3 regions of the Streptococcus periodonticum genome follow, and region 2 is predicted to be linked to each of the others. Evidence: predicted binding sites of a transcription regulator. Region 2 holds the regulator's gene; each other region holds the start of a gene.

Region 1 (4,292 bases), 740 kb from region 2:
TTCTTTTAAGAATTGAAAATAATGCCGAGACACATGCACTTGCTTATGGGTATCATAAAAGCGAATACTGCTGGTCCCTGAAAAAGACTTCTCTAATGAATAAATTGCTTTAATGTTCGTAATCGTTGACTTAGAAATACGGCAGAAATACCGCGGCAAGCATTCTTCCAGCTCATACAATTTCAGTTTGACTTCATAAGCATTATTTCGAGCATGCGCAAAAATCTTATTTCCCTCTGTCTCAAAAAAGAGAATATCTGCTAAATCAACATAATATTCGCTCGTATCTTTGTAAAAAAGAATAGACGGCTTAGCAACTTCTTCCAGAGAACGCTGAATGCGCTCTATCTGTTCATCAAAGCGAGGTGCCTTAATGATAATTTCTGCTTCTTCCAGATTAGAATCTAGCTCAACTCGAATTTTCATAAACGCTCCCCTCGTTTTTCTTTATTTTATTATAACAATTGGTTCGTGAAATTCAAGCGGTTTTCAGTAAGTGGTTCATTTCGAGACGCAAGTGGTCGTGAAATCTGAATAACTTCCTTGCTTTTTCATAAGTTGACCAGATTCTAGCACCTTTTTACGCAACAACACTTTATAAATAACAAAAAAAGCCTTCAATTCAATGAAGACCTTCAATGATGCCGATTATAGGGCTTGAACCTACGACCTACGCGTTACGAGTGCGTTGCTCTACCAACTGAGCTAAATCGGCGAAATAAACGTATAAATCTATTCTAGCATGCAAATTTGATTTGTCAAGAGGAAAAGAAAAAATAATAAATCCCACACTACATTCAATCAAATAACTCAAAGAAAAACAAAAATCCCGCACAAGGCGAGATTTTCTTGTCTATTTAGTAAGCGATTAAGCTTTACCTTCTGAACCAAATACGTCAATACGTTCTTCAACAGCTTCTGTAATTGCTTCGAAACCTGGTTTCAAGAATTTACGTGGGTCAAAGAGTTTCTTCTTATCGTATTCTGCTTCGTTTGCTTCGTATTCAGCAACGAATTTACGAGTAGCTTTTGCAAAGGCAATTTGACATTCAGTGTTTACATTTACCTTAGCAACACCCAATTTGATAGCTGCTTGGATTTGGTCGTCAGGAATACCTGATCCACCGTGAAGTACGATTGGGAATCCAGGAACAGCTTCTGTCAATTTTTGCAAGTGGTCAAGGTGAAGACCTTTCCAGTTAGCTGGGTATGGTCCATGAATGTTCCCAATACCTGCTGCAAGGAAGTCAATTCCAGTTTCAACCATTGCTTTTGCATCTTCGATTGGAGCCAATTCACCATCACCGATGATACCATCTTCTTCACCACCGATTGTACCAACTTCAGCTTCTACTGACACGCCATTTGCATGCGCAAATTCAACCACTTTGCGAGCTTTTTCAAGATTTTCTTCAACTGGAAGATGAGAACCATCAAACATAACTGAAGTGTAACCAACTTTGATACATTCAAGTGCATCTTCATAATGACCATGGTCAAGGTGAATAGCAACTGGTACAGTAATTCCCATTGATTCTACAAGGTTTTCGATGAGAAGTTTACATACTTTGTAACCGCCCATATATTTAGCAGCACCCATAGAAGTTTGGATAAGAACTGGAGCTTTTTTAGCTTCTGCTGCACGCAAGATAGCTTGAGTCCACTCAAGGTTGTTTGTATTAAATCCACCAACTGCATAACCATTGTCACGAGCTGCTTGGACAAATTTTTCTGCTGAAACGATTGCCATTAGTATTAGGCCTCCTATTTATTTTTATGGGTTTTCCCATTTACATTGTTTATTTTATCACTTTTTAGGAAAAAATACCAGCATTTCCTAATCTTTTAAGCGCTTTCTCTTATAAAACTGTTTTTCTTTCCTCACATTTCAAAAATAATGAAACAAAAAACCGGCCGAAGCCAGCTTACCTGATGCGGAGAGAGGGACTTGAACCCTCACGACCTAAAGCGGTCACAGGATCCTTAGTCCTGCGCGTCTGCCAATTCCGCCATCCCCGCGATTGAGTACCTTATTAGTATAACAGGATAGAAACTCCTTGTCAAGAAAATTTTTTGAAAAAATGTATCTGTCAGCACTTAAAATCACTCCCTAATGTCAACTCTTGTTTGAGACTTCTTCGATATAGGTTCTTTAGATAGGAACAACAAAAAGAAACTCCTACGAAGCTTATCGTTCATAGAAGTTTCTTACATTTGTTTTATTTCACATGATTTTCGTAGTCATCTTGTGCTTTTTTATTAGAGATTTCTTTTTCTTTTAGCCATTTCTTTTTAGCACTTTCGTATTCTTTTGTTGTTACAATTTTGTCTTGCAATTTGACATATTTAAAGTAACTGCTTGAAGCACCTTTGATTCCAACTAATGAGTAAGAACGGCTAAATGGAACTGTTTTCGTCACGGACGGTGTTCCTCCAAGAGAGAGGTTTGGCATTGTCAAGCCACTATCGATTAACCATGCTTGTGCCTCGGCATATTTTTCATAGCGTGTAGCTTCATTGGTTTCAGCATTTGCTTCTGCTAGCATCTCTGTATATGTGTCCAGTCCAACTGTCTTAATCTTATCATTTTCTTGACCTGGTTCCAGACCAAAGTTTTGTAAACTACCACCATTTTTTATATTCAAAGTATCTAGATAAGTAGATGGGTCTTGATAGTCACCAGACCAACCACCATTATACAAATCATAGTCCTTTTGAGCAGCTGTATTAGCAAAATAACTGATATTATTTAATTCATCTGAACTCATTTGTTGAATATCAATGACAACATTTTCTGTGCCTAAGACAGACTCAACAGATTGTTTCATGGAACTTTCCCATTGAACACCAATTTTACTTGTCTGATCAGCTGGTACATCTAAGTGGATAGGAAACTGAACACCCTTTGCTTGCAGTTCTGCTTTAGCTTGAGCAAACTTTGCTTTAGCTTTTTCTGGGTTGTAATAAGCATCTTGTGCATCAGCCAAATTCATGTTTGACCATTCTGAGCCATAGTTTACCAGCTTAGAAGACACAACATCACCAAACGTTTTATCACCGATAGAAACAAATGTTGGTGGCACGAGTGTGTTCCGCAATACCTTTGTCGCTCCGTCTTTCCCATTACTTTGTGCACCATAAGAAGTACGATTATAGGCAAAGTTGATAGCTTGGCGGAAAGCTTTATTTAGCACCGCTTCTTGGGTCGCAGTCTTTTGAGCATCTGTTTTCTTCGATGTATGGTTATAGGACTGACGATTTAAGTTAAAGTTATAATAGTAGCTGGTCGCATCTTGCAAGCTATAGATGATATTGTTAGCATATTGTTTCTTAACAGAAGCAAAACTAGAGCTATTTGGATAAAGACGAGCTGCACTATAGGCACCATCTGTGAAGTTACGGATAAGGGCTTCTTGGTCAGAGCCGTCATAATATGTCAATTTAATGTTATCCAAATGAACATTCTTTTTATCATAGTAATGAGGATTTTTAGCAAATTCCATAGAAGACTTGGCTGTCAGAGACTTCAATAGATAAGGACCATTGTATAGAATGCTGGTTGGTTTTACAGAACCAAAATTTTTTCCTTGTGATTTCAAGAAATCTGCATTAACTGGGAAGAGGATATTATTGGTCGTTTTTGAATTCCAATAAGTCTCTGCACGGCTGAGTGTATACTGTACTGTATAGTCATCTAGAGCTTTTACTCCAACCGTTGAAAAATCTTTCGTTTCACCCTTGATGTAAGCATCTAAACCTTTGACAGAATCTTGAACGAGGTAAAGAGCTTCTGATTTATTATCTGCGGCGTATTTCAAGCCAGTTACAAAGTCTTGCGCTTTTACACTTGCGTACTCTTCACCTTCTGATGTGTACCATTTAGCATCTTTACGTAATTTATACGTATATGTCAAGCCATCTTTGGAGACTGTCCATGACTTAGCAAGCGCCGGAACTAAATTTCCGTACTGGTCATTTTCCAATAATCCATCAACTAAGTTAGTCACAACATCTGAAGTTGTCGCACGGTTCGCCATCAGATAATTTAGCGTGTCTGGATCTTGTGTATACACGTATGAATAAGTTGATGTGCTAGAAGCTGACTTGCCACAACCTGATAATAGGATTCCAGCGCTTAGCACAACTCCTGTTGCAATAATCCATTTTGATGATTTCATAGATAAACCTCCTCTAATGTCACATCTTGTTACATTGAATATTATACCGAAATAGTTTCAAAAAGTAAAGAGCTGTTTTTGACAGAAAATATTATTTATTCAAAATACTAGTTA
Region 2 (4,292 bases):
AAATTTATGCTTAGAGTACAATTTGAAGAAGACTTAGCAAAACTTCATAACCAATTTTATGCAATGGGAAATGAAGTTTTGTCACAGATTAATCGCACAGTTCGTGCATTTGTGACCCACGACCGCGAATTAGCAAAAGAAGTAATCGAAGAAGACGCAGAAGTAAATGAATATGAAGTAAAGTTGGAGAAAAAATCTTTAGAAATCATTGCTTTGCAGCAGCCAGTTTCACAAGACTTACGCACAGTTATTACAGTTTTGAAAGCAAGTAGTGATGTGGAAAGAATGGGTGACCATGCTGTTTCCATTGCGCAGGCGACGATCCGCATGAAAGGAGAAGTTCGCATCCAGTCTGTCGAGGAAGAAATCAGCAAGATGGGGCGTGATGTTAAAAACTTTGTGGAAGCAGCGCTTGATCTTTACCTTAATGGCGACGTGGATAAGGCTTACGAAATAGCAGCTATGGATGAGAAAATCAATCAGTACTTTGATGATATTCGAGACCTAGCAACGCAAGAAATTAAGTCAAATCCAGATTTGATTGTTACAGGTCGTGATTACTTCCAAGTTATTTCGTACTTAGAACGTATTGGTGATTACGCCAAAAATATCTGTGAATGGGTTGTTTATTTTGAAACAGGTAAAATTGTTGAAATGTAAATACTAACTTAAAAAATTTGAGAATCATTTCTCAGATTTTTTATTTTCCTCTTCTTTTTCCGAATAAGGATATGAGGAGGTTTTTATGTATAGTATTTCATTTCAGGAAGATTCTTTGTTGCCAAGGGAACGTTTAGTTGCAGAAGGTGCAGAACAATTGAGCAATCAAGAATTGTTATCCATTCTTATCCGCACAGGCAATAAAAAAGAAACTGTTTTTCAAGTTTCTCAACGAATTTTATCAACTATTTCTAGTTTGAATGATTTGCGCAATATGACGCTACAAGAACTGCAATCAATCTCTGGAATTGGTCGTATAAAGGCTATTGAATTACAAGCTATGATTGAATTAGGACAGCGAGTCAGTAAGGCAGAATTGATTACGCAAGAGCAAATTTTAGGTAGTCAAAAGTTAGCGAAAAAAATGCAACAAGAATTGGGGCATAAGAAGCAGGAACACCTTGTAGCTTTATATCTGAATACTCAAAACAAAATCATTCATCAGCAGACTATTTTTATTGGTAGTGTGTCACGCAGTATTGCAGAGCCACGAGAAATTCTGCATTATGCTGTGAAACACATGGCGACATCCATTATTTTGGTGCACAATCATCCGTCAGGAGCTGTACTGCCAAGCAAAAATGACGATGAAGTGACCAAACATGTAAAAGAAGCGTGTGAGCTAATGGGCTTCATCTTACTGGATCATCTCATCGTTGCAGAGAAAGATTATTATAGTTATCGCGAAGAAACAGACTTGATTTAAAGTCTATTGACAACATAGTCAAACAGCATTCGATCTTTAGGACGTGTTTCAAATAAGAATTCTGGATGCCACTGGACTCCCAGATAAGCGATTTCATCAGTTGTTGTAATCGCTTCAATGGTGTTGTCTTTCGGATCACGGGCAATGACTTCGACATTTTCTGCTAAATCTTTGATACTCTGATGATGGAAAGAGTTGATATGAGATACTTCGCCGTAAATCTTTTCCAAAACAGATCCGGATTTAGTGACTAGTTTTTGAGTAGTATATTCAGCAGAACTGTCTTGCCAATGGTGCTCAATATCTTGATAAAGAGTTCCACCCATTGCAACATTAAACAATTGCGTACCGCGGCAAACGGTAAAAATTGGTTTTTGTTGCTGGATAGCTTCATGGATTAAGGCTAATTCAAACAAATCACGCTCCAAATGGTAATCATCACTGTCAATTGTTTTTTCTTCGCCATAGAATTGTGGTGATACATTTTGCCCACCCGTTAGGATAAGTTTATCAATCATCTGGATGTAGCGCTGTGCCATATCTGCATCTCCAATCGGCAATATGATAGGAGTTCCACCAACTTCTTTTACGCCTTCCACAAATCCTTTAGCAGCATAACTCATGATGGCAAATTCATCTTCAGGGTTTGGTCTTTCGTTTCCAGTAATGCCGATAATAGGTTTCTTCATAAATAGATGTCTGCTCTTTCTAATTGCTTAATGCTCTTTTTTCATAAAATAAAGGAGTGTTTGTAGTTCACTTGTCAAATCAACATATTGAACGACAACATCTTTTGGAACGGTTAAGTGAACAGGAGAAAAACTGAGAATACCTTTTACACCAGCTTCCACAAGAACAGTTGCAACCTCTTGCGCTTTTGCACTAGGAACTGTTAAAATAGCTGTTTTGACATTCACATCTTTTAATTTGTTATTGATTTGTGAAATGCCATAAATAGGAATCCCGTCATTTGTAGTAGTCCCAACTTCAGGATGATCATCTGTATCAAATGCCATAACAATCTTCATTTTGTTCCGTTCGTGGAAACGGTAGTGGAGCAAAGCATGTCCCATGTTACCGATACCAACTAACATCACATTGGTAATGGAATTGTCATGAAGTAAGTCAGCAAAAAAATTCATGAGTTTTTTTACATCATAACCATATCCACGACGACCTAATTCGCCAAAGTAAGAAAAATCACGACGGACAGTGGCAGAATCAATCCCAATTGCATCTGCGATTTGTTTTGAATTGGCTTTTTCAATTTTTTCGGAATTAAATCGTTTGAAAATCCGATAATACAGAGAGAGCCTTTTAGCAGTTGCGCGTGGAATGGCTGTATTTTTTTCAGATTTCACAAAATCACATCCTTTCAAAGACTATTTTATAGAAAGTTTGTGAAAAAATCAACTTATTTGATAAAAATAGAAAAGGAGTAGGACAAAATCAAAGATTTTTGGCTTGTTTCCTACTCTTTATTGTTTTACTAATGATTTAAAAATGAGTTTTTAAGCTATTTGTTTATTGTTCTTGTTTAGTGAAAATACCACGTTCTACCAAGCTATCCATTAAGAAATAAAACTTTTCTTGAATGATGTGATTGTCTTCTGATTTAAAAATATTCACTAACCGAAGGCCAGATTTATCTGTGATGTTGATTTTTACACCTGAAAGGTTTTTGTTGATAATGATTTTCAACAAAAAGCCGTCTCCACTATTGGGAACATTTTCTAATAAGCGTGTCAATTCGTAATTTCCAACTTTGGTTTCGACAAATGTGTTATCGCGCAAAGTAAATTTTTTTACATTTTCTCCAAGAGAATAGCTGAAAGAGCAGTCTTTTAAGTGAATAGTGGTCTGAAAAGCCATCTATTTTATCCTCCTAAAATTTCTTTTAATGTTGTAGTAAATTGTCGAACTTCTTCTGAAGTATTTTCCTCCGAGAAACTAATGCGAATAGATTCCCTTAAGCGTTCTGAATCGCTACCATAAAAAGCTTTAAGCACATGACTAGGTTCGATAGCCCCTGCTGTACAAGCAGAGCCAGTTGAGATAGAGATTCCAGCCAAGTCTAAACGCATAAGTAGTAAGTCATTAGCTTGTTTAGGAAAGCCAAGATTTATTACATAGGGGAGTGTATGAGAATCATGATTGACATAGTAGTCTATTCCGTCCAGTTCAGCGAGAAGCTGTTTTTTTAAGTTTTCCACATGACTTATATTTTTTGGATAGCCCTTAAGATTTTCTTTTAAAGCTGTAATCATTCCGGCAATAGCCGCTAAATTCTCAGTTCCTGCACGTCTTTTATCTTCTTGATCTCCGCCATGTAAAAATTTATCAAATTTCATCTGATTGGCATACAAGAAACCAATGCCTTTAGGACCATGAAATTTATGAGCTGATGCACTCATAAAATCAATTCCTAGTTCTTCAGGATACACAGGTAATTTGCCTATAACTTGCACAGCATCCACATGATAAGCAGCGGGATGATGTTTCACAACGTCAGCAATTTCTTTGACTGGAAGCATATAGCCTGTTTCATTATTGGCGTACATGGTTGAGACAAGTATTGTATCTTCTCGAAGGGCTTCTTTTATCTGTTGAGCCGTAATCTCTCCATTTTTAGGTTGGATATAAGTAGCTTCAAAGCCAAATTTATCCACCAGATATTCAATCGTTTCAAGAACCGAATGATGCTCAATAGCAGTTGTAATAATGTGTTTTCCTTGATCTTGATGGGCTAAGGCATATCCTTTTATGGCTGTATTGTTACTTTCTGTCCCACCAGATGTAAAGATGATATGTTGACTATTAGTATGAAGCAGTTCAGCAAGCTCTTGTCGGGCTTTGCGAAGAATTT
Region 3 (4,292 bases), 910 kb from region 2:
CACCACCAAGGGCAATGATAGTGTCTGGTTCAAATGAGCGCATTACTTCAACACCACGACGAACTGTTGTAATATCTGGATCTGGTTCAACATCTGAGAAGACTTGAATCGTGACTTTGTTTTTACGAAGATTCAATTGGTCAATCACACGTTGTACAAAACCGAGTTTTTCAATTGATTTATCGGTAACAATCATGACACGTTCGATACCTTCGCAAGTTTGAAGGTATTGGATTGAGTTACGTTCGAAGTAGATTTTTGAAGGAACTTTAAACCATTGCATATTATTTCTACGTTTTCCTACTTTCTTGATGTTAAGAAGGTTGATAGCTGATACGTTATCACCAACTGAGTTGTGTCCGTATGAACCACATCCAAGTGTTAATGATGGAATGAAGGCGTTGTATACATCACCGATACCACCAAAGGTAGATGGAGAGTTCCAGATAATACGCATTGCCTTTATTTCCGTACCGAAACGTTTTGCAAGAGCTTCGTCTTTTGTATGGATAGCAGCTGAGTGTCCTAGACCATTAAATTCAACCATTTGACGAGCTTTTTTAAGTCCATCTTCAGTATCTTCAGCTTTCAAAACTGCAATAACAGGTGATAATTTTTCACGAGTCAATGGTTCTTTAATTCCAACTTCTGCACATTCAGCGGCCAAGATATTCGTACCTTCTGGTACTTTGAATCCTGCTTGCTCAGCAATCCACGTAGCTGGTTTACCAACAATATTTGGGTTCAATTTTGCACCAGCGCAGTTCTTGCTGTTAGCTTTTGCACCAAAACAGAATTCTTCCAAAAGCGCTTTTTCTTTCTTGTTGACAAAGTAAGTATGGTAAGATTTGAATTCTTCTACAAATTCATCATAGATTTCTTTATCAATGATCACGGCTTGCTCAGATGCACAGACCATACCATTATCAAATGATTTGGACATCACGATATCATGTGCTGCTTGGCGGATATTTGCTGATTTTTCAACATAAGCTGGAACGTTACCAGCACCAACTCCAAGAGCAGGTTTACCGCATGAATAAGCAGCTTTTACCATGGCATTCCCACCAGTCGCAAGGATTGTTGCAATCCCTTCGTGGTTCATCAAAGCTGTTGTTGCTTCCATAGATGGCTGTGTAATCCATTGAACACAGTTTTCAGGTGCACCTGCTGCAATCGCTGCATCACGTACGATTTGTGCCGCATGAGCAGAAGATTCTTGAGCAGATGGGTGGAAAGCAAAGATAATTGGATTCCGCGTTTTCAACGAAATCAATGATTTAAAAATTGCTGTTGAAGTTGGGTTGGTCGTTGGAGTGATTCCGCAAATTACTCCAACCGGTTCAGCAATTTTCGTTAAACCTGTAATAGGATCATCTTCAATCACACCAACAGTTTTAACACCACGCATATTGTTAACAACATGTTCGCAGGCAAAAAGGTTTTTTGTTGCTTTGTCTTCAAAGACACCGCGACCTGTTTCTTTAACAGCATGTTCTGCTAAGATACCATGTGCATCAAGAGCAGCAACTGAAGCTTTTGCAACAATGTAGTCTACTTGTTCTTGATTTAATTTTCTCATTTCTTCCAGAGCAACTAGCCCTTTTTGAACGAGTTCGTCAACATGCTTTTCAGCAGCTAACTTTTTTTCTTCGGGAGTTAATGTTTTTTTATCAGCCATGTGTTCCTCCAATGGTTTTTAGGATTTTTATAAATCCTTTGTTAATTTTTTCACAAGATTATTATACCTTATTTTCTTTCTCTTGTAAACACTTTCAAGTAAACTTCACAAACTTTTTCTTTTATATTGTGAATTTGTTTCAAAACATGAGTTTTCTATTATATTTAAAAACATTGTTTGTGAAGTTTAAAACTTAAAATTATATATTTCACATACTTTTTCAAGATTTCCAAAAACAAAAGTTATGTAAAAAAGAGCATTTTTGCTGTGTATTCCTACATCCTCGTTCTACCCTACTATCTTTTTACAGCACACAAAAGTCATGAATCGCAAAGCAATCCATGACTTCTAATTATTACTATTATTTCTTCACTGTTCCTTTTTTCACAGCTTCATCAATGGCTTGTTTGACGGTTTGAGCATAGAGTTCACCGCCTTTGGTGATTGTTGTTGTCTCCGAGCCAAAGTGCACATAGTCAGTTCCATACCAAATTTCTGGGTGTTCGATAGCAGTTTGATACCAATCCGCTACAAATACATAATCGTATTTTTTCGCCAATTCCAATTCATACTGACGTGTTTTGACTGCCAAGCTAGAAGCGTTATGTGCTGTCCGACCATCATACGGCGTCACTAAAACCAAACGATGTCCTTTTGGTAATTTCTCAATAAATTGATTGAGCAAACTTTCGTAGTTATCAACCGTATTAGTTCCTAAGGCTAAGACCACTGTCTCCAGAAGTACTTTGTTTGAAATATCAGTTTGATAGACTTGCAAGCCCGATTCTAAGTTTCGACTGACTGCTGCATCCACTTGAATTTCCGGCATAGCCTGCTTGAGCCATTCACTTGCTCGCAAAGCTACCGAATCTCCGATAACTGTCGTACCCTTTGCTACGTTGTATTGACTGGCACTCACATTATCAGCTTGGGTACGAGTAATCTGCATTTTACTGTCAGCTTGATTTAACCCATTGACGAGCAAATTTTCTTCAAAGGCACCAATTTTCGGAGCAGTCACAATCATGACCAAAGCGACCAGTGTTAATGGAATCAAACTATAAAATACAGGTGTTGTGATTTGCTTGATGTCCATCTTCAAGCCAAATACTTTTGGCTCTCTACCTGCTAATGTCGGCTCCAATAGATAGAAAGAGAAAGCCGCCAAAGCAAAGGAAAGCACGGTTGTTAATAGAACTGCCCATCCATTGCTCATCAATTGGGAAAAGATGATGTAAAACGGCCAATGGAACAAATACACACCATAGCTCGTATCTGCAATAAATGTGATAACGGGCGGCTCATCAACATGTGGCGTCTTCTCATGGAGCACACGTGTTGCCAAAATCATCACCACCGAAAATACCGTTGCAAGAAGGAAACCAAACAGATAAGTCAATAAATTATCAAATCTCAGGAGGAACGTTAATAACAGCAAAGCTGCAAAACTACCACCAAGTAGATAAAAGGTCTTTTTCAAATCAAGCGCCTGCTCCATTTTACGAAAAGGTGCTCCCAAATCACTCACACCCGAAAGTGTCGCTAAAATACTTCCTGCAAAAAACGGGAAGATATGCGTGAAACTTGAAAAGTAAATCACAGAAAAGTTTGAAGAGAAGAAACTTCTGACAAACATAGAGAGAAAACTAATCAAGAACAAAGCAGATGATAAAAGAAAGATAATACCACGAAATTGCCCAATGGTTTTACTTTTCTTCGCTAAATACCATGTTGCCAAGCCCCACAAGATATAGTAGTGCATCTCCAAAGCCAAGCTCCATGTGTGCACAAAGAGATGTTGGATAAATTGACTCTCGTAATTTCCACCAGACAAAATTTCATAAAAATTTGTCACAAAGCCGAGCACAGCAGCGATTTGCGTCCCAATACCAGCCACAAAATCCTTCCGAATCAACAGGGTAAAGGGCATGACAATCAAAATCATAAAGACAAGCGGTGGCACAATCCGATAAAAGCGACGTCTCAAGAATCCTTTAACATCAATGTCTTTGTCTCTGGCAAATTCATCAATCAAGAGGGATGTAATCAAAAAGCCTGAGAAAGTGAAGAAAATATCCACACCAATAAAACCGCCAGGAAAAGCTTTCTGGAAGAAATGGTAGAGCAGGACTAGAAGTAACCCTGTAATCCTCACTAATGAAAACCATTTAACGCGCATTTTGATAAATCCCCTGTTTAAACTTTCCCTTGTAGACAACATTATTTTCTGTTGTTAATTTGCCTTGCCCCTCAGGCTGTCCATTCACAAAGTTGCCTTCGTACTTCCAGCCAGCTTTAGCTGTAAAGGTTCCCTTCCCATTAAAGGTACCGTTCTTAAAATTACCTTTATAAGTATCCCCATTTTTAAAGGTCAAGGTTCCTTGACCATTCATTTTACCACGAACAAGGCTGCCATTATATTTGATTGTTCCTTTATCCAAGGTCAATGCCCCTTGACTGGGAATACCTGATGTAAAAGCCGCCATCGCTGATAGGACAATAACCGTTACTGCTAGCAATTCCAAGTTATGCCTTGTGAGATAAATTTTGTACTTTTCGTAAAATTCTTTTAATGTGTCCATTCTCTCCACTAATCTTCGCTCTTCACGCG

Evidence for each region. The regulator Rex, encoded in region 2, represses fermentation and respiration genes when NADH is low (regulators of the CRP and FNR family bind a similar motif). The targets are predictions, from matches to a motif close to TTGTGAANTANTTCACAA.
Region 1: a site for Rex is predicted at 1,796-1,813, ahead of EHW89_RS01660 (class II fructose-bisphosphate aldolase). Genes of this name have one in related genera too.
Region 3: a site for Rex is predicted at 1,720-1,737, ahead of adhE (bifunctional acetaldehyde-CoA/alcohol dehydrogenase). Genes of this name have one in related genera too.

The regions. Positions count from the first base shown of each region.
Region 1 covers NZ_CP034543.1:321,389-325,680, reverse strand. The annotation lists gene EHW89_RS01670 (LytTR family DNA-binding domain-containing protein) at 1-426, opposite strand, end outside; tRNA gene EHW89_RS01665 (tRNA-Thr) at 643-715, opposite strand; gene EHW89_RS01660 (class II fructose-bisphosphate aldolase) at 869-1,750, opposite strand; tRNA gene EHW89_RS01655 (tRNA-Leu) at 1,934-2,019, opposite strand; gene EHW89_RS01650 (peptide ABC transporter substrate-binding protein) at 2,220-4,178, opposite strand.
Region 2 covers NZ_CP034543.1:1,063,799-1,068,090, reverse strand. The annotation lists gene phoU (phosphate signaling complex protein PhoU) at 7-660, shown strand; gene radC (RadC family protein) at 746-1,426, shown strand; gene EHW89_RS05220 (gamma-glutamyl-gamma-aminobutyrate hydrolase family protein) at 1,423-2,115, opposite strand; gene EHW89_RS05215 (redox-sensing transcriptional repressor Rex) at 2,143-2,787, opposite strand; gene EHW89_RS05210 (DUF1831 domain-containing protein) at 2,951-3,298, opposite strand; gene EHW89_RS05205 (cysteine desulfurase family protein) at 3,304-4,292, opposite strand, start outside.
Region 3 covers NZ_CP034543.1:67,885-72,176, reverse strand. The annotation lists gene adhE (bifunctional acetaldehyde-CoA/alcohol dehydrogenase) at 1-1,681, opposite strand, end outside; gene EHW89_RS00415 (acyltransferase family protein) at 2,043-3,860, opposite strand; gene EHW89_RS00410 (MORN repeat-containing protein) at 3,850-4,263, opposite strand; gene EHW89_RS00405 (low molecular weight protein-tyrosine-phosphatase) at 4,272-4,292, opposite strand, start outside.